One region of the Streptomyces sp. NPDC096152 genome, then DNA from elsewhere that is predicted to be linked to it. Evidence: predicted binding sites of a transcription regulator. Region 1 holds the regulator's gene; each other region holds the start of a gene.

Region 1 (9,684 bases):
GCCAAGGTGCTGGAGAAGCGCGCCGAGCTGCCCGACCTGCACCACGTCGTCGTCGTCGACCCGGCCGGCGTGGAGACGAGCGACTGGGTCCTCACCCTCGCCGAGCTGGAGAGCCGCGGCGCCGCCCACCTGGAGAAGCTCCCCTCGCTCATCAAGGAGCGGGTCGGCGCGATCACCCGGGAGCAGCTCGCCACGCTCATCTACACCTCCGGCACCACCGGCCGCCCCAAGGGTGTCCGCCTGCCGCACGACAACTGGTCGTACATGGCGAAGGCGATCGCCGCGACCGGGCTGGTCGGCGGTGACGACGTGCAGTACCTGTGGCTGCCGCTGGCGCACGTCTTCGGCAAGGTCCTCACCTCCGGCCAGATCGAGGTCGGGCACGTCACCGCCGTCGACGGCCGTGTGGACAAGATCATCGAGAATCTGCCGGTGGTGCAGCCGACGTACATGGCGGCCGTCCCGCGCATCTTCGAGAAGGTCTACAACGGCGTCGCCGCCAAGGCGCGCGGGGGCGGCGCGGCCAAGTACAAGATCTTCCAGTGGGCGTCCGAGGTGGCCCGCGAGTACGCCAAGGTCTCGCAGGACAACTTCCAGCGCACCGGCACCCACGCCGTGCCGTTCGGCCTGGCCTCCAAGCACAAGGTGGCCGACCGCCTCGTGTTCGCCAAGATCCGCGAGGCCTTCGGCGGCAACCTGCGGGCCTGTGTGTCGGGCAGCGCCGCCCTCGCGCCGGAGATCGGCTACTTCTTCGCCGGCGCCGGCATCCACATCCTGGAGGGCTACGGCCTGACCGAGTCCTCCGCCGCCTCCTTCGTCAACCCCGGCGAGGCCTACCGCACCGGCACCGTCGGCAAGCCGCTGCCCGGCACGGAGGTGCGCATCGCCGACGACGGCGAGATCCTGCTGCGCGGCCCCGGGATCATGCAGGGCTACCACAAGCTGCCCGAGAAGACCTCCGAGGTCCTGGAGACGGACGGCTGGTTCCACACCGGGGACATCGGCGAGCTGTCCGCGGACGGCTACCTGCGCATCACCGACCGCAAGAAGGACCTCATCAAGACCTCCGGCGGCAAGTACATCGCGCCGGCCGAGGTCGAGGGCCAGTTCAAGGCGGTGTGCCCGTACGTCTCCAACATCCTGGTGCACGGCGCCGACCGGAACTTCTGCACCGCGCTCATCGCCCTCGACGAGGTCTCCCTGATGGAGTGGGCGAAGGAGAACGGCCTCGCGGGCAAGTCGTACGCGGAGGTCGTCGCCGCGCCCGCCACGGTCGAGATGGTCGACGGCTACGTGAAGCAGCTCAACGAGGGCCTGCAGCGCTGGCAGACCATCAAGAAGTTCCGCCTCCTGCCGCGCGACCTCGACGTCGAGCACGGCGAGATCACGCCGAGCCTGAAGCTGAAGCGGCCGGTCGTGGAGCGCGAGTACAAGCACCTGATCGACGAGATGTACGCGGGCACCCGCGAGGCCTGAGCTGCCGTACGGCGGGAGCGGAGTCCCTGTGGGGCCCGCCCCCGCGGGCCCTAGTGGCCCCGCTCCCGCCGGATCGAGTCCACCAGCCGGTGCAGTTCGCGGACCTGCCGGTGTGCCTCCGGCACGTCCGGCGGGTCGGCGGCCAGCAGCGCGTCCACCGCGGCCAGCCGGGCGGCCACCGCGGCGCAGTGCGCCTGCTCCTGCGTCAGCATCCGTTCCAGCTGCCGGTTCTTGCGGTGCAGGTCGAGGAAGACGGAGACCTTGGCGCGCAGCACCCACGGGTCGAAGGGCTTGCGCAGGTAGTCGGCGGCCCCCGTGGCGTACCCGCGGAAGGTGAAGCCGGGGTTGTCCTCCGCGGCGGTCAGGAAGACGACCGGGACGTCCTTGGCCCCCTCCAGCCGCCTGATGCCCGCGGCCGTCTCGAAACCGTCCATGCCCGGCATGTGCACATCCAGCAGGACCACGGCGAACCGCCGCCGCGCCAGCGCCGCCAGTGCCTCCTCGCCCGAACGCGCCCGGACCAGAGGCTGGTCGAGGGGTTTGAGGACCGCCTCCAGGGCGGTCAGGTTGTCCTCCATGTCGTCCACGAGGAGGATGCCGGCCGTGTCGTCGGCCGTGCCCTCGGCGGTCATGCTGACGATGCCTCATTCGTTCGTGGTCGTGGTGAGCGGGCGGCGCGCCGCGAGTGCTCGGACTTCGGCCGGAATCCGTCCCTCTTCGAGCAGGCGCGTGGCACTGTTCTCACTCAAGGCGGCCCAGTTCGGTAACTCGGCGCTTATGGGTGCAGCCAGTCTGTCACTCTGTCCGCATCGACCGAGGCGTATTCGTCCGAACTTCTCGGGGAGTTGCCGATGGGGGTCATTCCCACGCAGCGGGAGACCGTCGCCCGTGCCTCCGAGGTGCCCACGCACCCGGGCGTCGAGGTGCTCACGCACCTCGACGCGGGCGGGCGCGCACAGGCGCGGGCGACCCTGCCCGGCGGCCCCCTCGCGCCCGGCTCCGCCCGCGCCCTGGTGCGCACGGCGCTGGCCGAGTGGGCGGAACACGGCCACGCCGTCGCCGCCCGGCTGACCGAGGACGCCCTGGTCGTCGTCAGTGAGCTGGTCACCAACGCCGTCGTGCACGCCGGCACCGACGTGGAGCTGGCCTGCCAACTGGAGCCGGACAGCGGCGCGTTCGTCGTCCAGGTGTCCGACCACCACCCCTCGCGCGCCCCTCGCGACACTTCCGCGGACCCGGCGCACCAGGCCCCGGAGTACGGCCGCGGCCTGCGCCTGGTCGCGGCGCTCTCCGAGGAGTGGGGCATCACCTACCGGACCGGTGCCAAGACGGTGTGGGCGCGGCTGCCCGCCGAGGGCGGCCCCGCGGACGACACGGGGGACGAGGGCGAGGAGGGCGAGGAGTACGCCGGGCAGCGCCACCTCGGCGTGGCCCAGGTCCTCGCCCCCGAGTCGCGGCGCGCCGAGTGGGACCGGGAGTGGCTCGGGCGCGGCGCCCTGTCCTTCCTCGCCGAGGCCTCCGACCTGCTCGCCGGGCAGCTCGACGAGGACCTGGTCGCCGCGCTCACCGGGCAGCTGATCGTGCCGCGCCTGGCCGACTGGTGCGCGGTGTGGCTGGAGGACGAGGCGACCGCCCGCGGCGGCTGGGTCGACGGGACCGGTGCGGCGGGGCCGCGGCTCGCCCGCGTCTGGCACGGCAGCGAGAACCGCATCGAGGAGCTGCGCCGGGCCCTGGAGAAGGACCCGCCGCGCGCGCTCGACGGCGTACGGTCCGGCCCCGCTCCCTACCCCTGGCCCGGGGAGGCCCTCGGCCCGGCAGGCGCCCACGGCTCCGCGCTCGCCTACCGCCTGATCGCGGGCGGCCGCCCGCTCGGCACGCTGGTCATCGGACGGGCCGGGCTGCAGCGCTTCCCCGACGAGATCACCGGGCTGGTCGAGGACCTCGGCCGCCGGGTCGCGCTCGCCGTCGGCGCGGCCCGGCAGTACGCCCGCCAGGCCACCATCAGCGCCGTCCTGCAGCGCGGACTGCTGCCCGGCGCGGTCGCGCAGATCCCCGGGGTGCGCAGCGCCCTGGTCTACGAGCCGTGCGACAAGGGCGGCCCGAGCGGCGACTTCTACGACCTCTTCCCGGCCGGGGACGGCCGCTGGTGCTTCGCCGTCGGCGACGTCCAGGGCAAGGGCCCCGAGGCAGCCGTGGTCATCGGGCTGGCCCGGCCCTGGCTGCGGCTGCTGGCCCGGGAGGGCTACGGCGTCGCCGACGTCCTGGACCGCCTCAACCAGCTGCTGCTCGACGACGCCACCGAGGCCGCGGACGCCGCCGCCCGGGTCCTGGTGGCCGCGGGCGGCCGCACCCCCGCCCCCGGCGACGGCCCGCAGACCCGCTTCCTGTCCCTTCTCTACGGCGAGCTCGCCCCCTTCGAGGGCGGCGTCCGCTGCACCCTCGCCTGCGCCGGGCACCCGCTGCCGCTGCTCCTCGGGCGCGAGGGCGACGTCCGTACGGTCGCCCGCCCCCAGACCCTGCTCGGCGTCGTCGAGGACGAGACGTACACCAGCGAGACCTGCGAGCTGGAGCCCGGCGACACCCTGCTGTGCGTCACCGACGGGGTGACCGAGCGGCGCTCCGGCTCCCGTCAGTTCGACGACGGCGACGGACTCGCCACGGCCCTCGCCGGGTGCGCCGGGCTGGACGCGGAGCTGGTCGCCGAGCGCATCCGGCGGCTGGTGCACGAGTTCGGGGCCGGGCCCCCGGAGGACGACCTGGCGCTGATGGTGCTCCAGGCGGAGTGAGCGGCCGAGGGCGGGCGCCCGGGGGCAGGGGCCTGGCGTGTGCGGCCGAGGGCGGGCTCCCCGTCGGAACCCGGCGGGGAGCGAACGTCCCGGAGCGGACGCCCGGGGTGTACGGCCGAGGGCAGGGGGCCTGGCGTGTGCGGCCGAGGGCGGGCGCCCGGCCGGGCCCCGGCGGGGAGTGAGCGCCTCGGAGCGGGCGCCCGGCCCGGGCCCCGGCGCCGGTGCTGGACAATGGAGGACATGCCTTCCGCACTTCCCGACGGCGAGCCCGTCCCCGAGGACGGCGCGCTGCCCGCGCGGGCGCTCGCCGGAGCCGCCGAGCGGCCCCTCGGGTTCTACCTGCACGTGCCCTACTGCGCGACCCGCTGCGGCTACTGCGACTTCAACACCTACACCGCCACCGAGCTGCGCGGCACCGGCGGCGTGCTCGCCTCCCGGGACAACTACGCCGGGACGCTGACCGACGAGATCCGCCTGGCCCGCAAGGTCCTCGGCGACGATCCGCGCGAGGTCCGCACCGTATTCGTCGGCGGCGGCACGCCCACCCTGCTGGCCGCGGAAGACCTGGTGCGGATGCTGCGTGCGATCCGCGACGAGTTCGGCCTCGCGCCCGACGCCGAGGTGACGACGGAGGCCAACCCCGAGTCGGTCGGCCCGGAGTATCTGGCGGCCCTGCGGGAGGGCGGCTTCAACCGGATCTCCTTCGGTATGCAGAGCGCCCGGCAGCACGTGCTGAAGGTCCTCGACCGCACGCACACCCCGGGCCGCCCCGAGGAGTGCGTCGCCCAGGCCCGCGCGGCGGGCTTCGAGCACGTCAACCTCGACCTGATCTACGGCACCCCCGGCGAGTCGGACGACGACTGGCGGGCCTCCCTGGACGCGGCCCTGGGCGCCGGCCCCGACCACGTCTCGGCGTACGCCCTGATCGTCGAGGAGGGCACGCAGCTCGCCCGCCGGATCCGCCGCGGCGAGATCCCGGCGACCGACGACGACGTGCACGCCGACCGCTACCTGATCGCGGAGGAGACCCTCTCCGCGGCGGGCTTCGCGTGGTACGAGGTCTCCAACTGGGCCACCTCCGAGGCGGCCCGCTGCCTGCACAACGAGCTGTACTGGCGGGGCGCCGACTGGTGGGGCGCGGGCCCCGGCGCGCACAGCCACGTGGGCGGCGTGCGCTGGTGGAACGTCAAGCACCCGGGCGCCTACGCCGCCGCCCTCGCCGGGGGCCGCTCCCCGGGCGCCGGCCGCGAGCTCCTCACGGACGAGGACCGCCGGGTGGAGCGGATCCTGCTGGAGCTGCGGCTGCGCGAGGGCGTACCGCTGTCCCTGCTGCGGGAGGCGGGACGCGCGGCCTCCCGCCGCGCGCTGTCCGACGGTCTGCTGGAGCGGGGGCCGTACGAGGCGGGACGCGCCGTGCTCACCCTGCGGGGCCGGCTGCTGGCCGACGCGGTGGTGCGGGACCTGGTGGACTGAGGGGCCGGCCCCCGCGGCCGCGGCTTCGCGGGCCTCGGGGAACGGTCACGTGCCTCAGGGCACCGTCACGTGGTCGATGAGACGCTCGACACATCCCAGCAGATCCGGCTCCAGGTCCCGGTACGAGCCGACCCGGGAGAGGATCCGCTGCCAGGCGGCGCCCGTGTTCTCCGGCCAGCCGAGTGCGCGGCACACGCCCGTCTTCCAGTCCTGCCCGTGCGGGACCCGGGGCCAGGCGTCGATGCCCACGGACGACGGCTTCACGGCCTCCCAGACGTCGATGTACGGATGGCCCACGACCAGCGCGTGCTCGTCGGTCACCGCCTCGGCGATGCGCCACTCCTTGCTGCCCGGCACCAGGTGGTCCACCAGGACGCCCAGGCGGGCGTCGGGGCCGGGTGCGAAGTCCGCCACGATCGACGGCAGGTCGTCCACGCCCTCCAGGTACTCGACGACCACGCCCTCGACGCGCAGGTCGTCGCCCCACACCTTCTCGACCAGCTCGGCGTCGTGCCGCCCCTCCACGTAGATCCGCCCGGCGCGGGCCACCCGCGCGCGGGCGCCGGGCACGGCGACCGAACCGGACGCCGTACGGGTGGGCCGCACCGGCCCCGACGCCGGCTTCGCCAGCGTCACCACGCGGCCCTCCAGCAGGAAGCCGCCAGGCTGGAGCGGGAAGACCCGGTGCTTGCCGAAGCGGTCCTCCAGCGTCACCGTGCCGGCCTCGCAGCCGACCACGGCCCCGCAGAAACCCGTACCCGGCTCCTCCACCACCAGACCCGGCTCCGCCGGCACCTCCGGCACGGGCCGGGACTTCTTCCACGGCGGGGTCAGGTCGGCGGAGTACTGGCGCATTCGAATGACGATAGGGAGAACGCCGCGGGCGATCAGCGCGACACGCCGAAACGCCGCGCCAGGGCGTCACGCTGCGCCCGGACGAACGCCGCGTCCACCACCGCGCCGTGACCGGGCACGTACAGCGCGTCCTCGCCCCCCAGGTCCAGCAGCCGGTCCAGGGCGGCCGGCCACCGCGATGGCACGGCGTCGGTACCGGCCTGCGGCTCCCCGGACTCCTCGACCAGGTCGCCGCAGAAGACCACATCCGGGTCGCCCGGCACCACGACGGCGAGGTCGTGCCGGGTGTGCCCCGGGCCGACGTCGTGCAGCAGCACCTCCCGGCCGCCCTTCAGCTCGACGACGGCCGTGCCCCGGACCTCCTCCCGGGGACGGACCAGGGTGTCCGCCGCCACCTCGGCGGCCCCGGCCTCCAGCCCGTTGCGCACCGCGTCCGCGCACAGCTCCGCGCCTCCGTCCTCGAACACCGCACGGGAGCCGCCTGCGGCGAAGACGTGCGCGCCCGCGAACACGGCCGCGCCGAAGACGTGGTCGAAGTGCGGATGTGTGAGTGCGAGAAACCGCACACGGCCGCCGGCCAGCCGCTCCGCCTCCCGGCGCAGCCGGACCCCCTCCGCCAGGCTCGACCCGGCGTCGACCATCAGCGCGCCGTCCTCGCCGAGGACCAGGCCCACGGTGCAGTCCCACACCGGAAGGCGGCAGCGGCCTACCCCGTCCGCCAGCCGCTCCCACCCCAGCTCTTCCCAAGTCACCGTCATACGGCGACGCTAGCCGTGACGGCCGTCCGGGCCCAGCCGTGACGGCGGTCGCGGCACGACCTCGCAGGCCGTCGCCGGACCGGCCTTGCCGCGGGCGTACCCCACAGCCGTACACTGGGCCGGGTAAAGCTGGCACTCGTATGCGTCGAGTGCCAGGCAAGGAGCCACGGGACGACTTCTGGAGGTGTGCGCGATGCTCAGCGAACGAAGGCTCCAGGTGCTGCGCGCCATCGTCCAGGACTACGTGGGCACCGAGGAGCCGGTGGGCTCCAAGGCCCTGACCGAGCGGCACAACCTCGGTGTCTCGCCCGCCACGGTCCGCAACGACATGGCGGCCCTGGAGGACGAGGGCTACATCGCCCAGCCGCACACCAGCGCCGGACGCATCCCCACCGACAAGGGGTACCGCCTCTTCGTCGACAAGCTGGCCGGGGTCAAGCCGATGACCGCGCCGGAGCGCCGGGCGATCCAGAACTTCCTCGACGGCGCCGTCGACCTCGACGACGTGGTCGCCCGCACGGTGCGGCTGCTGGCGCAGCTGACCCGGCAGGTCGCCGTCGTGCAGTACCCCTCGCTGACCCGCTCGACCGTGCGGCACGTGGAACTGCTGTCGCTCGCGCCCGCGCGTCTGATGCTCGTGCTGATCACGGACACCGGCCGGGTCGAGCAGCGCATGGTCGACTGCCCGGTCCCCTTCGGCGAGGCGTCCCTGGCGGACCTGCGCGCGCGGCTGAACAGCCGGGTCGCCGGCCGCCGCTTCGCGGACGTGCCGCAGCTCGTCGAGGACCTGCCGGACGCCTTCGACGTCGAGGACCGGGGCACGGTCTCGACGGTGCTGTCCACCCTCCTGGAGACCCTCGTGGAGGAGAACGAGGAGCGGCTGATCATCGGCGGCACCGCCAACCTGACCCGCTTCCCGCACGACTTCCCGCTCACCATCCGGCCCGTCCTCGAGGCGCTGGAGGAGCAGGTGGTGCTCCTGAAGCTGCTGGGCGAGACGAAGGATCCGGGCATGACGGTGCGCATCGGTCACGAGAACGCCTACGAGGGACTCAACTCCACATCCGTGGTGTCGGTGGGCTACGGTTCGGGCGGCGAGGCAGTCGCCAAGCTCGGCGTGGTCGGACCGACCCGCATGGACTACCCGGGAACGATGGGAGCGGTACGCGCAGTGGCACGGTACGTCGGACAGATCCTGGCGGAGTCCTAGGTGGCCACGGACTACTACGCCGTACTCGGCGTGCGTCGCGACGCGTCGCAGGAAGAGATCAAGAAGGCCTTCCGGCGGCTCGCGCGCGAGCTGCACCCGGACGTCAACCCGGATCCGAAGACCCAGGAGCGGTTCAAGGAGATCAACGCCGCCTACGAGGTGCTGTCGGACCCGCAGAAGAAGCAGGTCTACGACCTCGGCGGCGACCCGCTCTCGCAGGCGGGCGGCGGTGCGGGCGGCTTCGGCGCGGGCGGCTTCGGAAACTTCTCCGACATCATGGACGCGTTCTTCGGCACGGCGTCGCAGCGCGGGCCGCGCTCGCGCACCCGCCGGGGCCAGGACGCCATGATCCGGCTGGAGATCGAGCTGGACGAGGCGGCCTTCGGCACCACCAAGGACATCCAGGTCGACACGGCCGTCGTCTGCAACACCTGCAACGGCGAGGGCGCGGCCCCGGGCACCACCGCCCAGACCTGCGACATGTGCCGCGGCCGCGGTGAGGTCTCGCAGGTCACCCGGTCCTTCCTGGGCCAGGTCATGACCTCGCGCCCGTGCCCGCAGTGCCAGGGCTTCGGCACCGTCGTGCCCACCCCGTGCCCGGAGTGCGCGGGCGACGGCCGGGTGCGGTCGCGCCGCACCCTGACCGTGAAGATCCCGGCCGGTGTCGACAACGGCACCCGCATCCAGCTCGCGGGCGAGGGCGAGGTCGGCCCCGGCGGCGGCCCCGCCGGCGACCTGTACGTCGAGATCCACGAGCTGCCGCACCAGACCTTCCAGCGGCGCGGCGACGACCTGCACTGCACGGTCACCATCCCGATGACCGCGGCGGCCCTCGGCACCAAGGTGCCGCTGGAGACCCTGGACGGCATGGAGGAGGTCGACATCCGCCCGGGCACCCAGTCCGGCCAGTCGATCCCGCTGCACGGCCGGGGCGTCACGCACCTGCGCGGCGGCGGCCGGGGCGACCTCATCGTGCACGTCGAGGTGCAGACCCCGACCAAGCTCGACCCCGAGCAGGAACGCCTGCTGCGCGAACTCGCCAAGCTGCGCGGCGAGGAACGGCCCCAGGGCCAGTTCCAGCCGGGCCAGCAGGGCCTGTTCTCCCGCTTGAAGGACGCGTTCAACG
Region 2 (9,684 bases), on a different contig from region 1:
TCTGTGGCCCACCGGCACCCGGATTGCGCACACTGGCTCCATGAACCACGCCCAGCTCACCGCCCTCGGCCGTGCTCTCCGTCTGCTCGGGGAGCACGGGGAGGCGCTCGGTGCCGACACGGCCGATGCCAAGCTGCACGAGATCAGGGCGGACGTGCGGCGCGCGCTCGATCTGCTGGAGGAGAGCGTCAGCGGCGCCGCCCCCACGACCCGGTGTCCCGAGCACCCGAACGGTCCGGTGGACGAGGGCGCCCCGGATCTGTGCCTGCTCTGCGAGACCCGGCGGCGGGCCGCCCGCCGGTCGCAGGTGGACGGGGCCTATCCGGCGTACGAGCGTCCCGCCGCCGAGCCCGTGGAGCGCACCCCCTCCCGCTACGGCGTCCGCGGCGACCGTCCGCAGCCCCAGCAGCGGTGGCTGCCGGAGCTGTGGAACGGGCGGGAGTGGCAGTTGTGCGGGACGCCGCGCCGGGACCGGCGGGAGGCCGAGGCGTTCGTCAACGCCCAGCGCCGCGCCCCGCGCGCCGCCATGGCCTACCGGCTCGTGCACGAGTTCACCGACTACGAGGTGGTGCGGATGTGGGGCACCCCGGTACGGGTGGACATCGAGCCGATGGGGAATGCGTAGGACCTGTCCGGGCGCCGCGCGTCAGCTCAGCGTCTTCAGCGCCGCGGCGTCGTAGGGCTTCAGCTCGTCGAGGCGGCCGGCGAGGACCTTCGCCGCCCACTCGGGGTCCTGGAGCAGCGCGCGGCCCACGGCCACCAGGTCGAACTCGTCGTTCTCCATACGGTCCAGCAGGTTGTCCAGGCTGCCCACGGCCGCGCCCTCGCCCTGGAACGCCTTGATGAAGTCGCCGTCGAGGCCGACCGAGCCGACGGAGACGACCTGCTTGCCCGTCAGCTTCTTCGTCCAGCCCGCCAGGTTGAGGTCCGAGCCCTCGAACTCCGGGAGCCAGTAACGGCGGGTGGAGGCGTGGAAGACGTCCACGCCGGCCGCGGCGAGCGGGGTGAGGATCGCCTCCAGCTCCTCCGGGGTCTCGGCCAGGCGCGCGTCGTACGCCTCCTGCTTCCACTGCGAGTAGCGGAAGAGGACGGGGAACTCGGGCGACACACGCTCGCGCACCGCCGCGACGATCTCCGCGGCGAACTGCGTACGGGCCACGGGGTCGCCGCCGTAGGCGTCGGTGCGGCGGTTGGTGCCCGCCCACAGGAACTGGTCGAGCAGATAGCCGTGGGCGCCGTGCAGCTCCACGCCGTCGAAGCCGATGCGCTCGGCGTCGGCCGCGGCCTGGGCGAAGGCGCCGATGACGGCGTCGATGTCGGCCTGGGTCATGGGCGTGGCGTCCTCGGTGCCGTTCACGCGCAGCCCGGAGGGGCCGTGGGAGGGGGCGTCCGGGTGGGGGTTCTGGCCCTGCTTGCGGACCGTGCCGATGTGCCACAGCTGCGGCACGATGGTGCCGCCCGCCTGGTGCACCGCCTCGGCGACCTTCGCCCACCCGGCCAGCTGCTCCTCGCCGTGGAACCGGGGCACGCGGCCGCTGCCGCCGGCCGAGTCGTGCCCCACGTACGTGCCCTCGGTGACGATCAGGCCGACGCCCGCGGCGGCGCGGCGGGCGTAGTACGACAGCACGTCCTCGCCGGGGACGCCGCCGGGCGAGAACATCCGGGTCATCGGCGCCATGACGATCCGGTTGGGGACGGTCAGGCCGTTCAGCGTGACGGGGCGGGAGAGGATCCTGGCCGCGCGGGAGGCGGACTCGGAGGCGGTGACGGTCATGCGGGGGGTCTCCTCTTGCAGAGCAGTCGGGTACCAGACGGTATGTGCACGCGCATGAAGTGCACGCACCAACGTCAACCCCGCCGCCCCGGCACGGCATTCCGGCCCGGCACACCTGTGACCCGGAACACGCCCGAGGGCGGCGCCCCCTGTCGGAACAGGGGACGCCGCCCTCGGTACGTGAAGGACGGTACCGATCCTCGGAAGGATCAGAAGTCCATGTCACCGCCCGGCATGCCGCCGCCGGCCGGCGCGGCGGCCTTCTCCGGCTTGTCGGCGATGACGGCCTCGGTGGTGAGGAACAGCGCGGCGATGGAGGCGGCGTTCTGCAGCGCGGAACGGGTCACCTTCGCCGGGTCGATGATGCCCTCGGCGATCATGTCGACGTACTCGCCGGTCGCGGCGTTCAGGCCGTGGCCGACGGTCAGGTTGCGGACCTTCTCCACGACGACGCCGCCCTCGAGACCACCGTTGACGGCGATCTGCTTCAGCGGGGCCTCCAGGGCGAGCTTCACGGCGTTGGCGCCGGTCGCCTCGTCACCCTGGAGCTCCAGCTTCTCGAAGACCTGGGAGGCCTGCAGCAGGGCCACGCCACCACCGGCGACGATGCCCTCCTCGACGGCCGCCTTCGCGTTGCGGACGGCGTCCTCGATGCGGTGCTTGCGCTCCTTGAGCTCGACCTCGGTGGCGGCACCGGCCTTGATGACCGCGACGCCGCCGGCCAGCTTCGCCAGGCGCTCCTGCAGCTTCTCGCGGTCGTAGTCGGAGTCGCTGTTCTCGATCTCGGCGCGGATCTGGTTCACGCGGCCCTGCACCTGCTCCGGGGAGCCGGCGCCGTCGACGATCGTGGTCTCGTCCTTGGTGATGACGACCTTGCGAGCGCGGCCCAGGAGGTCCAGGGACGCGTTCTCCAGCTTGAGGCCGACCTCCTCGGAGATGACCTCGCCGCCCGTGAGGATGGCGATGTCGCCGAGCATGGCCTTGCGGCGGTCACCGAAGCCCGGGGCCTTGACGGCGACGGACTTGAAGGTGCCGCGGATCTTGTTGACGACCAGGGTCGACAGGGCCTCGCCCTCGACGTCCTCGGCGATGATCAGCAGCGGCTTGCCCGACTGCATGACCTTCTCGAGGAGCGGGAGCAGGTCCTTGACCGAGGAGATCTTGGAGTTGGCGATGAGGATGTAGGGGTCCTCGAGCGCCGCCTCCATACGCTCCATGTCGGTGGCGAAGTAGGCGGAGATGTAGCCCTTGTCGAAGCGCATGCCCTCGGTGAGCTCGAGCTCCAGACCGAAGGTCTGCGACTCCTCGACGGTGATGACGCCTTCCTTGCCGACCTTGTCCATGGCCTCGGCGATGAGCTCGCCGATCTGGGTGTCGGCGGCGGAGATGGAGGCGGTGGAGGCGATCTGCTCCTTGGTCTCGACCTCCTTGGCCTGGTCGAGCAGGGCGGCGGAGACGGCCTCGACGGCCTTCTCGATACCGCGCTTCAGCGCCATCGGGTTGGCGCCGGCGGCGACGTTGCGCAGGCCTTCCTTGACCAGGGCCTGGGCGAGAACGGTCGCGGTGGTCGTACCGTCACCGGCGACGTCGTCCGTCTTCTTGGCGACTTCCTTGACCAGCTCGGCGCCGATCTTCTCGTACGGGTCCTCGAGCTCGATCTCCTTGGCGATGGAGACACCGTCGTTGGTGATCGTGGGGGCACCCCACTTCTTCTCGAGGACGACGTTGCGGCCCTTGGGGCCGAGGGTCACCTTGACGGCGTCCGCGAGCTGGTTCATGCCGCGCTCGAGGCCTCGCCGCGCCTCCTCGTCGAACGCGATGATCTTGGCCATGTGAAGTGGTCCCTCCAGGACTGGGGGTGATTCCTTCGGACCGCGCCCGCGCCCGCGACGGACGGCTCGCCGGCCTTGTGGTTCCTTGCCCCACCCGGCCTGCGGGCCTCACCGACCCGGTCCTTCGCTGTCACTCTCACCTTCAGAGTGCTAACGCCAATGATTAGCACTCGGCACCCGAGAGTGCAAGCGCCCGCGAAGCGGGCTCGTTGAGGGGTGACGGCCGGGCGACGGGTGTGCGCAAGCGACTCAGGCGGGGCGGAGGGCGACTCGGCCGCGCGCGAACAGGCGCGAGCCGCCCGCCCCGAGGCGGAGGGCGGGCACGCCGAAGGGCCCGCACCCCACGAGGTGTGCACCTCGGGGCGCGGGCCCTTCGATCAGAAGAATGTCGCTTGCGGTGGTCGCGCGATTCAGGCCGTGACGCGGACCATGTCGGCCTGCGGACCCTTCTGGCCCTGCGAGATCTCGAACTCGACCCGCTGGCCCTCTTCCAGCGTGCGGTAGCCGTCCATCTGGATCGCGCTGTAGTGGACGAAGACGTCCGCACCACCGTCGACCGCGATGAAGCCGTACCCCTTCTCCGCGTTGAACCACTTGACGGTGCCCTGAGCCATGCCTAACTCCCCTATTACTGGCCCTTGCACAGATCCACACTTCGCGGATCCGGGTCAGACCTCCGCCCCCATGGATTGGGGGCGTGCGCCGGAACGCGTCGACCGCGGCTGAATGTATCTGTCCAACTGCCGTCTGCAACAGGTCAGTCGGACGAGAAATCTGGGCACGACCGATCCGGAATCTCCCGAGAATTCGCCTGAATTCAGGTCAAGTCGGGCCGGGCAAAGGGAGCGTATGACGCAAAAGACCCGCACAGTTTGGCTACTTCTTGTCGCCCGTGCGGCGGGTTTCCAGGGCCACCGATCTTCGGATCAGCGACGCGTTCCCCAACTGTACCGCGCTCAATCACGCTGAATTGCCCCCTCCGCTTCTCTTACGGAGGGGGCAATTCCATGAACTCTCGGTGACGACGGTTACCGAAGGTAATGATCAGCCGCCGGCGACCGCCGGAATGATGGACACGCCCGCGCCCTCGGGGGTGGCCGTCTCCAGGCCCTGCTCGAACCGGACGTCGTCGTCGTTGACGTAGACGTTGACGAAGCGGCGCAGCCTGCCCTGGTCGTCCAGGACGCGCGTGGCGATGCCGGTGTGGTTCTTCTCCAGGTCGGCGATGACCTCGCCGAGGGTCGCGCCGTCGGCGCTCACCTCGGCCCGGCCGCCGGTGTAGGTGCGCAGGATGGTGGGGATGCGAACGGTCACGCTCATGCGAGGCCAGCCTCTCGGAAGGAGTCCAGGTTCGGGCGGATGGTCGCGGTGAGGCCGGTGCCCGCCACCGCGTCCAGGGTCTTCAGGCCGTCACCGGTGTTCAGGACGACGGTGGTCTTCGCCGGGTCCAGCACACCGTTCTCGATCAGCTTGCGCGTGACGCCCACCGTCACACCGCCCGCCGTCTCCGCGAAGATGCCCTCGGTCCGGGCGAGCAGCTTGATGGCGTCCACCACCTGCTCGTCGGTCACGTCCTCCACGGCACCGCCGGTGCGGCGCGCGATGTCCAGGACGTACGGGCCGTCCGCCGGGTTGCCGATGGCGAGGGACTTGGCGATGGTGTCCGGCTTCTGCGGGCGGACCACGTCGTGGCCCGCCTTGTAGGCGGTCGACACCGGGGAGCAGCCCTGGGCCTGGGCGCCGAAGATCTTGTACGGCCGGTCCTCGACCAGACCGAGCCTGATCAGCTCCTGAAGGCCCTTGTCGATCTTCGTGAGCTGCGAGCCGGAGGCGATCGGGACCACGATCTGGTCCGGCAGCCGCCAGCCGAGCTGCTCGCAGATCTCGTACGCCAGCGTCTTGGAGCCCTCGGCGTAGTACGGCCGCAGGTTGACGTTGACGAAGCCCCAGCCCTCGCCGGCCGGGTCGCCGATCAGCTCGGAGCAGAAACGGTTCACGTCGTCGTAGTTGCCCTCGATGCCGACGAGCTCGCCGCCGTAGACCGCGGCCATGACGATCTTGCCCTGCTCCAGGTCGTGCGGGATGAACACGCAGGAGCGGAGGCCGGCCCGGGCGGCCGCGGCGCCGACGGCGCCGGCCAGGTTGCCGGTGGAGGAGCAGGACAGGGTGGTGAAGCCGAAGGCACGGGCGGCCTCCAGGGCCTGGGCGACGACCCGGTCCTTGAAGGAGTGCGTCGGGTTGCCGGAGTCGTCCTTCACGTACAGCCCGCCGGTCACGCCGAGCTCGCGGGCCAGGTTGTCGGCCTGCACCAGCTTGGTCCAGCCCGGGTTCAGGTTCGGCTTGGTCGCCACGTCGGCGGGGACGGGCAGCAGCGGCGCGTAGCGCCAGATGTTCGCGGGGCCCGCCTCGATCCGCTTGCGCAGCTCCTCGGTGTCGTACGCCGAGAAGTCGTAGGCGATCTCCAGCGGGCCGAAACACTCCTCGCAGGCGAAGACCGGGCCGAGCGGCACCCGGTGGCCGCACTCACGGCAGCTCAAGGACGCGGCGGGACCCAGGTCGACGGTGGAGTCGGTGCTGCTTGCAACAGTCTGCACAGCCATGGAGGCGAGGCCCTTTCTCCTCATCTTCCTCACGACGCATCTCGCCGTGAGACGGATTTGGCACCTTCCCTAGCCGGGAGCCTCGCGGTGACGATCGACCGTGCGCGCACAGCGATGGATACGAGAACCGGCTGGAGGGTTGCCGGGGCTTCATCGGGCCGTGTCCCTCTGCCCCTCTGGATGAGCGGTATGCGGTTGTTGAGCGGCGGCGACCCCCGACATGCGATGGTCATCCGCGTTGTTCAAGACTGTAACCGAAGGCCAGGACAGTTGAGATAGTCGTCCGAACCGCGAGACGGAGCACAGGACCCGTGTGATCCGTTCCGTGATCCGAATCAGTGAGGAGCCGCCGACCGTGCTGGAAGAAGTCGAGGGCTGGCTGAGGACACGCTCCTGGTCCGTGACCGATCGCCCGCTGCACCGGATCCTGGCCGCCAAGCGCGCGAGCGGCTCGTCGGTCAGCGTCGTGCTGCCCGCGCTGAACGAGGAGGAGACGGTCGGCGAGATCGTCGCCGTGATCCGTCACGACCTGATGCGGCAGGCCCCGCTCGTCGACGAGATCGTCGTCGTCGACTCGGGCTCCACCGACCGCACCTCCGAGGTGGCCGCCGCCGCGGGCGCCCGGGTCGTCCACCGGGACGACATCCTGCCGCGCATCCCGGCCGTCCCGGGCAAGGGCGAGGTGCTGTGGCGCTCGCTGCTCGCCACCGAGGGGGACATCGTCTGCTTCGTCGACGCCGACCTGAGGGAGTTCTCCTCCGACTTCGTCACCGGGATCGTCGGCCCGCTGCTCACCGACCCGGACGTCGACCTGGTGAAGGCGATGTACGACCGTCCGCTCGGCGGCGCCGCCGGGCAGGGCGGCCGGGTCACCGAGCTGATGGCGCGCCCGCTGCTCAACATGCACTGGCCGCAGCTGGCCGGCTTCGTGCAGCCGCTCGGCGGCGAGTACGCGGCCCGCCGCTCGCTGCTCGAACAGCTGCCCTTCCCGGTCGGCTACGGGGTCGAGCTGGGGATGCTGGTCGACGCGCTGCACCTGGTCGGCCTGGACGCGCTCGCCCAGGTGGACGTCGGCGTGCGCAAGCACCGGCACCAGGACGGGCAGGCACTCGGCCGGATGGCCGCCGCGATCTACCGCACCGCCCAGCTCCGGCTGGCCCGCGGCCATCTGATCCGGCCCGCCCTCACCCAGTTCGAGCGGGGCGAGGAGGGCTTCGAGCCGCGGACGTACTCGGTGGACACCGAGGAGCGGCCGCCGATGGTCGAGATCGCGGAGTACGCCGCCCGGAAGGTGGCGTGAAACATCGGCCCGGCCGTATACGGCCACCCACCAAGCGGAACCGTACGTTTGAGCGTTTGAGGGCCGGGCTAGGTTGAGGCGTATGGCTTCTACGCACGGTGCCGAGGTGCTGGTCGCGTCCAATCGCGGCCCGGTTTCGTACGAGCTGCGCGAGGACGGTTCGCTGCAGGCCCGACGCGGAGGCGGAGGGCTGGTGTCCGGGTTGTCGGCGATCGGGCCGGAGGCGGGCGCGGTGTGGGTGTGCGCCGCGCTCGGCGACGCCGACCGGGAGGCGGCCCGCCGCTTCGAGGGAGGCCGCCGATTGCCGTCCGACGCGACCGGCGGGCAGCAGGTCCGGATGCTCGACATCGACGCGGCGGTCTTCGCGGACGCCTACAACGGCATCGCCAACTCGGTGCTGTGGTTCGTCCACCACATGCTCTACCAGACGCCGCTGGAGCCGGTCTTCGACGCGGAGTTCCGCCGGCGGTGGGCGTCCTACGAGGCGTACAACCTGGCCTTCGCCGAGGCGCTGGCGGAGGAGGCCGCCGAGGGGGCGGCCGTGGTGGTGCAGGACTACCACCTGACGCTCGTCCCGGGGATGCTGCGCGACTTCCGGCCGGACGTGCGGATCGGCCATTTCTCGCACACGCCGTGGGCGCCGGTGGACTACTTCCGGATGCTGCCCGACGACATCGCCGAGCAGGTGCTGCGCGGGATGCTGGGCGCGGACCGCCTCGGCTTCCTCACCCGGCGGTGGGCGGACGCGTTCACCGGCTGCTGCGAGGCGCTCGTCGACGGGCTCGGCGGCACCCGGGTCGGGGTGCACGGTCTCGGCGCGGACGCCGAGTTCCTGCGGGAGCGGGCGCACCGCGCCGACGTCGACGAGCGGATGGCGGCACTGCGCGAGGAGATCGGCACGGCTCCCGACGGGACCCCGCGCCGCACCGTCGTGCGCGTGGACCGCACCGAACTGTCGAAGAACATCGTGCGGGGGCTGCTGGCCTACGAGCAGCTGCTGGAGGACCGCCCCGAGTGGCGGGAGCGCGTGACGCACCTCGCCTTCGCCTACCCCTCGCGGCAGGACCTCGCCGTCTACCGGGACTACACCGCCGAGGTCCAGCGGGTGGCCCAGGAGATCAACGACCGGTTCGGCACGCCCGGCTGGACCCCGGTCGTGCTGCACGTCCGGGACGACTTCGCGCGCTCGCTCGCCGCGTACCGGCTCGCCGACGTGGCCCTGGTGAACCCCATCCGGGACGGCATGAACCTGGTCGCCAAGGAGGTGCCCGTGGTCTCGGACGCCGGGTGCGCGCTGGTGCTCTCCCGGGAGGCGGGGGCGTACGCGGAGCTCGGCGAGGACGCGGTCGTCGTCAACCCCTACGACGTGACCGGCACGGCCCAGGCGCTGCACGAGGCCCTGACCATGCCGGCGCACGAGCGGGCGGAGCGCTCCAAGCGGCTGGCTGCGGCGGCCACCGCGCTGCCGCCCGCCCAGTGGTTCCTGGACCAGCTGACCGAGCTGAACGGCCGACCGGACTGAACCCGGGGCGGGGGGTGGGCCGCCCGGGCTGAACGACCGCGGTGGCCGACCGCCGTGCCTGAACGGCCGACCGGGCTGCACGCCCGCTCAGGGCCGAACAGCCACCGCGGCTGAACAGCCGCCCCAGGCCGGACAGCCACCGGGGCTGTACGGCCCGCCCCGGCTGAACGGCCACCGGGGCTGAACGGCCCGCCCGGGCTGGACAGCCACCGGGGCTGTACGGCCGACCCGGTCGGTGGGATGACCGGGCCGGCCCCGCCGGGAGCCGGTCCGGCGCCGGAAACTCAGTCCAGATTCTCCGCCAGCTCCCGCAGCAGGGCCACCACCCCGGCCGGCCCGTCCACGACCAGGTCGGCCCGCTCCGCCAGTTCCGTCACCTCGCTGCTGCCGCTGCACACCAGCAGGCCCGGCACGCCGTCGGAGCGGAGCTTGTCGACCGTGGCGAAGGCCGACAGATCGCCCAGGTCGTCACCGGCGTAGAGGACCGAGGTGGCGGCGACGTCACGGGCGTAGTCGAGGAGGGCGACGCCTTTGTCCATGCCCGGCGGGCGCAGCTCCAGGACCATGCGGCCGGGCTCGACGATCAGGCCGTGCCGGGCGGCGAGGTCGGTGAGCGGTTCGCGGAGCAGCTCGAAGGCGGCCTGCGGGTCGTCGGC
Region 3 (9,684 bases), on a different contig from region 1:
CACAACCTGATCCTCACCGCGGGCCACTGTGTCGGCTCGAAGTCCATGTTCGTGCCCATGTACGACCACACCAAGACGGCGGCGCAGCAGCAGTACGGGGTCTGGGCGGTCGACGACTGGTTCCGCGACAAGCGGTACGCCTCGGACAAGTCCAAGAACTCCGACCTGGATTACGCCTTCGCGAGCCTGAAGCCGAACGGCGGCAAGAACGTCCAGGATGTCGTGGGCGGCGCCAACAGCCTGGAGCGTACGCCCGGCTATACCAACAAGGTGACGGTCATCGGCTACCCGATGATCGGGCACAACCCCCAGGACACGGCGGTCCGCTGTGCCGACGTCCACACGACGGCACTGTCCGGCTACTACCAGATGCAGATCTTCTGCGGCGGCATGTGGGGCGGGGTCTCCGGCGGCCCGTTCTTCTCCAAGCTCGACACCTCCGGCGACAGCGGCACGATCATCGGCAACGTGGGCGGGTTCCTCCAGGGCGGACCGGATGTGGACCACACGGATCCGCGGTACAACGAGATCACCTACAGCCCGCTGCACGGCGACCGCTTCTTCCGGCTCTACGCCGACGCGCAGGAGGGCCGCAACCCCGACTACGGCCCGTACCAGCAGCCGCCCCTGCCCTACACCATGGGATCCGGGTCGACCTGGAAGCACGCGCGGCTGATGGCCTCGGGCGACTTCAACGGCAAGGGCCACAGTGACATGGTCGTGGTCTGGGACGACGGCGAGACCACCCTCTACAACAGCGACGGCGACGGCCACTTCACCAGTGAGCGGCAACTGCTGCCCAAGAACACCACCTGGGATCACGCGGCGACCATCACCGCGGGCGACTTCACCGGGTCGAAGCAGTTCGACCTGATGGTGCGCTGGTCCGACGGCGAGGTCACCCTCTACGGCGACGTGGGCACCAAGGGCCTCAACTGGGCCGGCACCCAGATGATCAAGCCGAACGACCTCTGGAAGAACGCGACCCAGATCGCGGCGGGCCGCTTCAACGCCAACCAGTACGTCACCGACCTGGTTGTGCGCTGGATCGACGGCGAGGTCACCCTCTACACCAACGTCAGCGCCGGCACCTTCGGCCAGGAGCACCAGCTCCACGGCAAGAACGACACCTGGCGGGACGCCACCCTGCTCACCGCCGGCGAGTACTCCGGCAGCGCCAAGTGGGACCTCATGGTGCGCTGGACCGACGGCGAGGTCGACAACTATGTCAACACGAGCACGTCGGGCCTGGGACAGGAGCAGCGCATCCTGGACAAGAACGCCCTCTGGACGCACGACCTGGCCATGACGACCGGTGACTTCACCGGAAACGGTCGTACCGACGACCTCGTCATCCGCTGGTCCGACGGCGAGACCACGATGTACAGGGACACCGGCGCCGCCCGTTTGGGCGCCGAGGAGACCCTGGTCCACCCCGCCTGAACCCGGGCACCAGCGCCCGACACCCGATGCCCTCGGCACACGCCCGTGCCGAGGGCATCACACGTACGGCACGCCGGCCACCGCCCGGGAGGTCGCCTGGCCGTAGGCCGGGGAGACCCAGCCACCCGAAGGGAAACGGGGAGGCCACCACCCGTACCGATCTTCCGCGTGGGTGTGCGGTGCGCGCTGGGACGTGTGTCGCCCCGTAAGGGGCGCGGGGAACTGCGCGAGCAACCAAGCACGGCGCCCCACCCGGCATCGAACCCCGCACGGCAGACGCGAACCCGCCAGGCACAGGCACAGGCACAGGCAGCGGGAAAACGCACGGTGCCCAGCCCCCGAGAGGACTGGGCACCGTTGGTTCAGCTCAGCCGGAGCTGACGCTCAGCGCAGCGCTCAGTGGGCGTGGCCGTGGCCGTGGCCCGCGGCGGCCGGCTCTTCCTCTTCCTTCTTCTCGACGACCAGGGTCTCGGTCGTCAGGAGGAGGGAGGCGATGGAGGCGGCGTTCTCCAGGGCGGAGCGGGTGACCTTGACCGGGTCGATGACGCCGGCCTTGACCAGGTCGCCGTACTCGCCGGTGGCGGCGTTGTAGCCGTTGCCCTTCTCCAGCTCGGCGACCTTGGAGACGATGACGTAGCCCTCCAGGCCCGCGTTCTCCGCGATCCAGCGCAGCGGCTCGACGGCGGCGCGGCGGACGACGGCGACACCGGTGGCCTCGTCGCCGGTCTTGCCGAGGTTGCCCTCGAGGACCTTGACGGCGTGGACCAGGGCGGAGCCACCACCGGAGACGATGCCCTCCTCGACCGCGGCGCGGGTCGCGGAGATGGCGTCCTCCAGACGGTGCTTCTTCTCCTTCAGCTCCACCTCGGTGGCGGCGCCGACCTTGATCACGCACACGCCGCCGGCCAGCTTCGCGAGGCGCTCCTGGAGCTTCTCGCGGTCCCAGTCGGAGTCGGTGGACTCGATCTCGGCCTTGATCTGCGCGATGCGACCCTCGACGTCCTCCTTCTTGCCGGCGCCGTCGACGATCGTGGTGTCGTCCTTGGTGACGGTGATGCGGCGGGCGGAGCCGAGGACGTCCAGACCGGCCTGGTCGAGCTTGAGGCCGACCTCCTCGGAGATGACGGTGGCGCCGGTGAGGACGGCCATGTCCTGCAGCATCGCCTTGCGGCGGTCGCCGAAGCCCGGGGCCTTGACGGCCACGGCGTTGAACGTGCCGCGGATCTTGTTGACGACCAGGGTCGACAGGGCCTCGCCGTCGACGTCCTCGGCGATGATCAGCAGCGGCTTCGAGGCGTTCGCCTGGATGATCTTCTCGAGGAGCGGGAGCATGTCCGCGATCGCGGAGATCTTGCCCTGGTGGATCAGGATGTACGGGTCGTCGAGGACGGCCTCCATACGCTCCTGGTCGGTCACGAAGTACGGCGAGAGGTAGCCCTTGTCGAACGCCATGCCCTCGGTGAAGTCCAGCTCCAGACCGAAGGTGTTGGACTCCTCGACGGTGATGACGCCGTCCTTGCCGACCTTGTCCATGGCCTCGGCGATGAGCTCGCCGACCTGCTGGTCCTGGGCGGACAGCGCGGCGACCGCGGCGATGTCGGACTTCTCGTCGATCGGGCGGGCGGTGGCCAGCAGGTCGTCGGAGACGGCCTTGACCGCGGCGTCGATGCCCTTCTTCAGGGCGGCCGGGGAGGCACCGGCGGCGACGTTCTTCAGGCCCTCGCGCACCAGCGCCTGGGCGAGCACGGTGGCGGTGGTGGTGCCGTCACCCGCGATGTCGTTGGTCTTGGTCGCCACCTCCTTCACCAGCTGGGCGCCGAGGTTCTCGTACGGGTCCTCGACCTCGACCTCGCGGGCGATGGTGACGCCGTCGTTGGTGATGGTGGGCGCGCCGAACTTCTTGTCGATGACGACGTTGCGGCCCTTGGGGCCGATCGTCACCTTGACCGTGTCGGCAAGCTTGTTGACGCCGCGCTCGAGGGCGCGACGGGCGTCCTCGTCGAACTTCAGGATCTTCGCCATGGCAGCGGGAGCCCTCTCGGAATTCTGGGTGAAAAAGACACTACGCCCCGGGCGCCCGGCTTCTTATCGGTCGCGGGGGCCAGGGGCGCAGCTCACAGCAGGAATGCTGAGGTGATTACTTCTCGATGATCGCGAGCACGTCGCGGGCCGAGAGGACGAGGTACTCCTCGCCGTTGTACTTCACCTCGGTGCCGCCGTACTTGCTGTAGAGAACGACGTCGCCGACGCTGACGTCGAGCGGAAGGCGGTTGCCGTCCTCGAAGCGGCCCGGGCCCACGGCCAGGACGACGCCCTCCTGGGGCTTCTCCTTGGCGGTGTCCGGAATGACCAGGCCCGAGGCCGTGGTCTGCTCGGCGTCGAGCGGCTGGACCACGATGCGGTCCTCGAGCGGCTTGATGGCAACCTTGGAGCTGGTGGTCGTCACGATCCGACCTCCCCCTTCGGAGATCTCACGGGGTTAACTGTCTGAGGTGGCGACCAGGTCGATCCGTCGTCGCGGGTGCCGGACCTGCCCGTCGCTGTGTTGGCACTCTCCAGGGGGGAGTGCCAGACCTGAGACTATGACTGTCGTTAGCACTCGGTCAAGCGGAGTGCCAATTGCCTGCGGCGCGTCGCGGGAGTTCCCTGTGAGCGCGGGGTTGTGCAGCACACCGTCTGCTGGTGTGACCGGCCCCGGGGGCCGCCGCCCCCGGACCCCCGCTTCGGCCTTGACGGCCTCGTCCTCGAACTCCCCCGAGCTCTTCGAGCAGGGTGTGCCCCCAGACGGGCTGAATGCTGGACGGGCCGGCTACTCACGCGTCGGACGGGCTGAATGCGTGACCTCGGCTCACAGGTAGTCCTGGAGCCGCCCCACCGTCAGGCCCCGGTCCTGGATCCGGCGCAGCAGCCGTGTCGTGCGTTCGCGCAGGGTCGGGCCGTCGAGGTCGTCGTCGTCCGAGGCGACGAGGAGGATGTCGCCGGGGCGCAGGCCGCGGTGGCCGTGGGTGAAGCGCAGGTCGGTGTCCGACATCGAGGCGCGCCACAGGACGACCGCCGAGACCCCGCAGTCGGCCGCCGCGCGCAGGGTCGTGCGGTCGAACGCGCGGTACGGCGGCCGGAACAGGCGGGCGCGGACGCCGAAGCGGGCGTGCAGCTTGTCCCGCTGGCCGCAGATCTCGGCGCGCTGGCCGGCGTAGGGCAGGCCGCGCAGCGAGGGGTGGTCGAGGGTGTGGTTCTGGAGGTCCGCGCCGACCGACATCAGGTGGGCGAAGTGCCCGTACCCCGGTCCGACGACTCTGTCCGTGAGGAACATGCTGACCGGCAGCCTCAGCTCACGCACCATGTCGACGAACCGCGGATCGCGCTCCGCCCCGTCGTCGTAGGTGAGGAAGACGACCTTGTCGGAGGTCCGGACGTGGTCCACGACCGGAGGCATTCCCGGGCCGGAGGTGCCGGTGAGCCGGGGCCGGGCGGGCGGGCGCGGGGGCGCGGGCAGCGGGGCCGCCAGGCCCCAGCGGCGGTAGGGCGGCTCGGCGGCCGGGCCCGCGGGCCGTACCCGCTGGGCCGCCTTCCTGCCGAGCCGCTCGATGGGGTCGACGGACGGCGCGCAGCCGGTCAGCAGCACGGCCGCGAGCAGGGCCGCGGCCACGCGCCGCGGCCTCACAGGTAGTCCTCCAGCCGGGCCACCGCGTACCCCTCGGCCGTGACCTTGTTCAGGAACCGGCGCATGTCGTCGATCATCGTGCCGTTCCATTCGCCCGGCCCGCGGAAGTGGGTGAGGACGATGTCGCCGCGGTGGATCCGCTGGTCGACCTCGCGGTACTCCCAGTGGTCGACGAAGACCTCCTCGTTCCAGATCGGCGCGTACTCGATGCCGCAGGACTTGGCGGCGACCAGGGTGTCCTGGTTGTAGTTGCCGTAGGGCGGGCGGAAGACCTTCGGGCGCTTGCCGAACTGGCGCCGCATGATGTCCTGCATGTCGCAGATCTCGCGCTCCTGGTCCTCGTAGGACAGGCCCGGCAGGTAGGGGTGGTGCAGGGTGTGGTTGTTGAGGGTGTTGCCGTAGGCCTGCACCGTCCGGAAGTACCCGTAGTCGTCCTTCACCAGGTAGTTGCTGAGGAAGGCGGTGTACGGGATGTTCAGGTCCCGCATCATCTCCAGGAACTCGGGGTCCTTCTCCGAGCCGTCGTCGATGGTGAGGAAGACGACGCGGTCCCTGGTGGGGACGGTGGTGAAGACCGGGGGCAGATCCCACTCCTCCTGGTTCGTCACCTGGAAGCCGGGGCGGGCGTGGATCCTCGGCTTGACGGCGGGCGGCGGCGGGGGTGTGAGCGGGACCCGCATGAGGCCCCAGCGCCGGGCGGCGGCCACGCGGGCCTCGTAGGCGGCGCGCAGGCGGCCGGCGTAGGAGTGGAGGGCGCGGGCCGGGGGCGCCTGGAGGAGGGGCTCCTGGCCGGGGGCCGGCCGGGCCTGGGTGTTGGAGGGCGTGCAGCCCGAGGCGAGTGCGGCGGCCACGAGGAGCACGAGACCGCCCCGGGTCACGGCCTTCCGGCGCACCGCCACCGCGGGGCGCTTTTTGTCATTTTGTCCTACTACTCCCATGGCGCCGGATCTTCGCAGGCTTCCGCGGGGAACCCGGGCCGACACCGCGGCGGGAGGCGCACCATCCACCGACTGGCCCACAATGAGCCGGTGAACGACCACCGCCTGCGCGACTTCGCCCCGCTGCTCACCCCCGAGGGCCGTGCCCTCCTGGACGAGGTGCGCGGCACCGACCCCGCGGGAGAACTCGCCGTCGCCACCCGGCTGCGCCGCGAGCACCCCGCCGAGCTGGTGTCGGCCGCGCTGGGGCAGGCGCGGCTGCGGCAGCGGGCGGCGGCGAAGTTCGGGGCCCAGGACGCGGAGCGGATGTTCTTCACGCCGAACGGGGTCGAGCAGTCGACCCGGACGAGCGTGGCGGCCCACCGGGCGCACCGGTTCCGGGACCTCGGCGTGACCTCCGTGGCCGACCTGTGCTGCGGGATCGGCGGGGACGCGATCGCGCTCGCCCGCGCCGGGATCCGCGTGCTGGCCGTGGACCGGGACCCGCTGACGGCGGCCGTGGCGCGGGCGAACGCCGAGGCGCTGGGGCTGGGCGACCTGATCGAGGTCCGGGAGGCGGATGTCACCGAGGTCGACACCTCGGGGTACGACGCCGTCTTCGTGGACCCCGCGCGGCGCGGCGGCCGGGGCCGGATCTTCGACCCCGAGGCGTACTCGCCGCCGCTGTCCTGGGCGGTGGACACCGCGCTCAAGGCCCCCCGGGCGGCGCTGAAGATCGCCCCGGGCATCCCGCACGAGGCCGTCCCCGCCGAGGCCGAGGCCGAGTGGATCTCCGACGGCGGGGACGTGAAGGAGGCGGTGCTCTGGTTCGGCACCGAGCCCGGCCGCGTCCGGGCCACCCTGCTCCCCGGTCCGCGCACCCTGCCGGGCCGCGGCCTGCCCGACCCGGAGGTGCGCCCCGTGGGCCGCTTTCTGTACGAGCCCGACGGCGCCGTCATCCGGGCCCACCTGGTCGCCGAGGTCGCCGAGGAGCTCGACGGGGGCCTGCTCGACGAGACCATCGCCTACGTCACCGCCGACACCCTGCGCCCCACGCCGTACGCGCGCGCCTACGAGATCACCGACCGGCTCCCCTTCAACGTCAAGAAGCTGAAGGCCCTGCTGCGGGAGCGCGAGATCGGCGTCCTGACCGTGAAGAAGCGGGGCTCGGCGGTCGAACCGGAGGAACTGCGCCGCAAGGTGCTGCCCAAGCCGCACGGACGGAACACGGCGACGGTGTTCCTGACCCGCGTCGCGGGAGCCCCGACCATGCTGATCGGCCACCCGGCGGACTGACAGCGGCGGCGCGGGCCGGGCCGCTCAGGACGCGACGATCCCCTTGCCCACGGCGAAACCCCTGGCCCGGCCTTCCGGGATCACGCGTCGGTGCCGTGAGGAACGCCGCTCAGCCGGAGGCGGCCGCGCGGCGTAGCAGCAGGGCCCGTTCGCGGGTGTTGCGGGTGAGGGATGCCGCCCGCTCGAACTCCACGCGGGCCTCCGCCGGGCGGCCGAGGCGGGACAGCAGGTCGCCGCGGACGCTGGGGAGCAAGTGGTAGTCGCGCAGGGCCGGTTCGGCGGCGAGGGCGTCGACGATCTCCAGCGCCGGGGCCGGGCCGTCCGCCATCGAGACGGCCACCGCACGGTTCAACTCCACCACCGGGGACGGGGACCGGGCGGCCAGCAGGCCGTACAGGGTGGCGATGGCGGGCCAGTCGGTCTCCTCGTAGGTGAGCGCGTGGGCGTGGCAGGCGGCGATGGCGGCCTGGAGGACGTAGGGGCCGGGGGCTCCGGTGGCCACGGCGTCGGCGCGGGCCAGGGCGGTGACGCCGCGGGCGACGAGCATGCGGTTCCAGCGGCGCCTGTTCTGGTCCTGGAGCAGCACGGGCTCGCCGTTCGGACCGGTGCGGGCGGCGGCGCGGGACATCTGGAACTCCAGCAGCGCGGTCAGCCCGTGCACCTCGGGCTCCTTGGGCATCAGTCCGCTCAGCAGCCGGGCCAGGCGCAGCGCGTCCTCGCACAGGGCGGGGCGCAGCCAGTCGTCGCCGGCCGTGGCGGCGTAACCCTCGTTGAAGACGAGGTAGATGACGTCGAGCACGGAACCGAGGCGGGCCTCCCGGTCGGGGCCGTACGGCACCTCGAAGGCGACGTTCCGGGTGGCCAGTGTCCGCTTGGCGCGCACGATGCGCTGGGCGACCGTCGGCTCGGGCGCGAGGAAGGCGCGGGCGATCTCGGCCGTGGTCAGACCGCCGAGCAGCCGCAGGGTGAGGGCGATGCGGGCCTCGGCGGACAGCACCGGGTGGCAGGTGGTGAAGACCAGCCGCAGCAGGTCGTCGTCGATGTCGTCCGGGCCGGAGGGTTCCTCCGGCCCGGACGTGCTCTCCAGGTCGCGCCCGATCTCGGCCAGCTTGCGGGCGTACCGCTCCCGGCGGCGCACCAGGTCGACGGCGCGGTGGCGGGCGGTCGTCATGAGCCAGGCGCCGGGGTTGTCCGGCACCCCGTCCCGGGGCCACTGCTCCAGCGCCGCGACCAGGGCGTCCTGGGTCAGCTCCTCGGCGATGCCGACGTCCCGCACGATCCGGGCCACGGCGGCGACGACACGCGGCGACTCCAGCCGGAAGACGGTTTCGAGGGCGCCGGAGGGCCCGGTGGGCTGCCTGTCCACTTCCACAGTTCCCCATGCAACACCCCCGGCGGCCCCCGGCCAAGGAGGACTCAGCCCTCGGCGATCTCCCGCACCTCGCAGGTCACCGTCCAGAACTCCTCGTGGGCCTTCAGGAACCGCTTGGTCCACTCCAGGGCCTCGGCCATGTCCTTGCACTGCATGAGCGCGTAGCCGCCGACGACCTCCTTGGACTCGGTGAACGGCCCGTCGGTGACGGAGATCTTCCCGCCCTCCCAGTGCACCCGGGTGCCCTGGGCGGAAGGGGTCAGCCCGGCCGTGTCGAGCATGACCCCGGCCTTGGTGATCTCCTCGATCAGCTCACCCATCCGCTGCGTCAGCTCGCAGCTCGGGCCCTCGGCGGGGGCGGTGGACTCGTCGATCCTCACGAGCGACAGGTAGCGCGGCATGGTGTCTCCTCGGGTCGAGGACGGGGCCCTTCCCCGCCTCTCACCCCTGCGTCGAACGGGGACACCGGGAATCGACACCCGCGCCGGATTTCCCCGAAGATTTTTCTCCGGGGGCGTTCCCGCAGGTGGGGGTGGCGTTCCTGTCGGCGGTGGACGGTGGATGGTCAGCGCAGGGACGCCCAGAGGCGGCTCGCCCCGGGTTCCTCGGCCACCACCCGGTCGGGGTCGGACGGGGCCGGCACCACCGGCATGGTCACCGTCCTCACCCGGCCGGCCGACAGGCCCCGCAGGCTCTGGCCCAGGCGGGTCAGCTCGCCCAGCGAGCCACCGGTGTCCGCCGTCGGGCTGCCGGTCACCGTGTCGGCGACCCGGTGGAACCGGGCCGAACGGCCGGCAGGTCGGTGGCCCAGGTCTGCTCCAGCAGCGCCCTGTCGAATTCCTGCCGCAGACCGAAGCGGCCGAGGCCGCTGCCGTGCAGGGTGCGGGCCGGGGGCCGCGAGCGTTTCGCGGCCGGACGTCCGCCCGGTCGGCTACGGCGTATGGAGCCGGCGCTGGATTCCCGCCGCCTGACCGTCCATGTCCACGCGGCCC

The links. Region 1 encodes HrcA, which represses chaperone genes, less so after heat shock. Its sites were predicted from a motif close to TTNGCACTCNGNNNNNCNGAGTGCNAA; they were not measured.
Region 2: the regulator HrcA is predicted to act here: its motif matches at 3,770-3,796, upstream of groL (chaperonin GroEL).
Region 3: the regulator HrcA is predicted to act here: its motif matches at 4,036-4,062, upstream of groES (co-chaperone GroES).

What each region holds. Positions count from the first base shown of each region.
Region 1 is NZ_JBIWFW010000001.1:460,092-469,775, forward strand. It holds gene ACIQ9G_RS02010 (AMP-dependent synthetase/ligase) at 1-1,476, shown strand, start outside; gene ACIQ9G_RS02015 (two-component system response regulator) at 1,527-2,108, opposite strand; gene ACIQ9G_RS02020 (SpoIIE family protein phosphatase) at 2,328-4,262, shown strand; gene hemW (radical SAM family heme chaperone HemW) at 4,503-5,735, shown strand; gene ACIQ9G_RS02030 (DUF3097 domain-containing protein) at 5,790-6,590, opposite strand; gene ACIQ9G_RS02035 (MBL fold metallo-hydrolase) at 6,623-7,348, opposite strand; gene hrcA (heat-inducible transcriptional repressor HrcA) at 7,542-8,558, shown strand; gene dnaJ (molecular chaperone DnaJ) at 8,559-9,684, shown strand, end outside.
Region 2 is NZ_JBIWFW010000007.1:119,208-128,891, reverse strand. It holds gene ACIQ9G_RS23925 (hypothetical protein) at 41-625, shown strand; gene ACIQ9G_RS23920 (NADH:flavin oxidoreductase) at 647-1,774, opposite strand; gene groL (chaperonin GroEL) at 1,984-3,606, opposite strand; gene ACIQ9G_RS23910 (cold-shock protein) at 4,017-4,220, opposite strand; gene ACIQ9G_RS23905 (MoaD/ThiS family protein) at 4,651-4,926, opposite strand; gene thrC (threonine synthase) at 4,923-6,206, opposite strand; SAM riboswitch class I at 6,224-6,393, opposite strand; gene ACIQ9G_RS23895 (glucosyl-3-phosphoglycerate synthase) at 6,562-7,506, shown strand; gene ACIQ9G_RS23890 (trehalose-6-phosphate synthase) at 7,589-9,028, shown strand; gene otsB (trehalose-phosphatase) at 9,313-9,684, opposite strand, start outside.
Region 3 is NZ_JBIWFW010000003.1:680,863-690,546, forward strand. It holds gene ACIQ9G_RS13245 (trypsin-like serine peptidase) at 1-1,443, shown strand, start outside; gene groL (chaperonin GroEL) at 1,840-3,465, opposite strand; gene groES (co-chaperone GroES) at 3,581-3,889, opposite strand; gene ACIQ9G_RS13260 (polysaccharide deacetylase family protein) at 4,292-5,107, opposite strand; gene ACIQ9G_RS13265 (polysaccharide deacetylase family protein) at 5,104-6,045, opposite strand; gene ACIQ9G_RS13270 (methyltransferase domain-containing protein) at 6,028-7,320, shown strand; gene ACIQ9G_RS13275 (RNA polymerase sigma factor) at 7,430-8,686, opposite strand; gene ACIQ9G_RS13280 (YciI family protein) at 8,737-9,093, opposite strand; gene ACIQ9G_RS13285 (hypothetical protein) at 9,258-9,449, opposite strand; gene ACIQ9G_RS13290 (hypothetical protein) at 9,633-9,684, shown strand, end outside.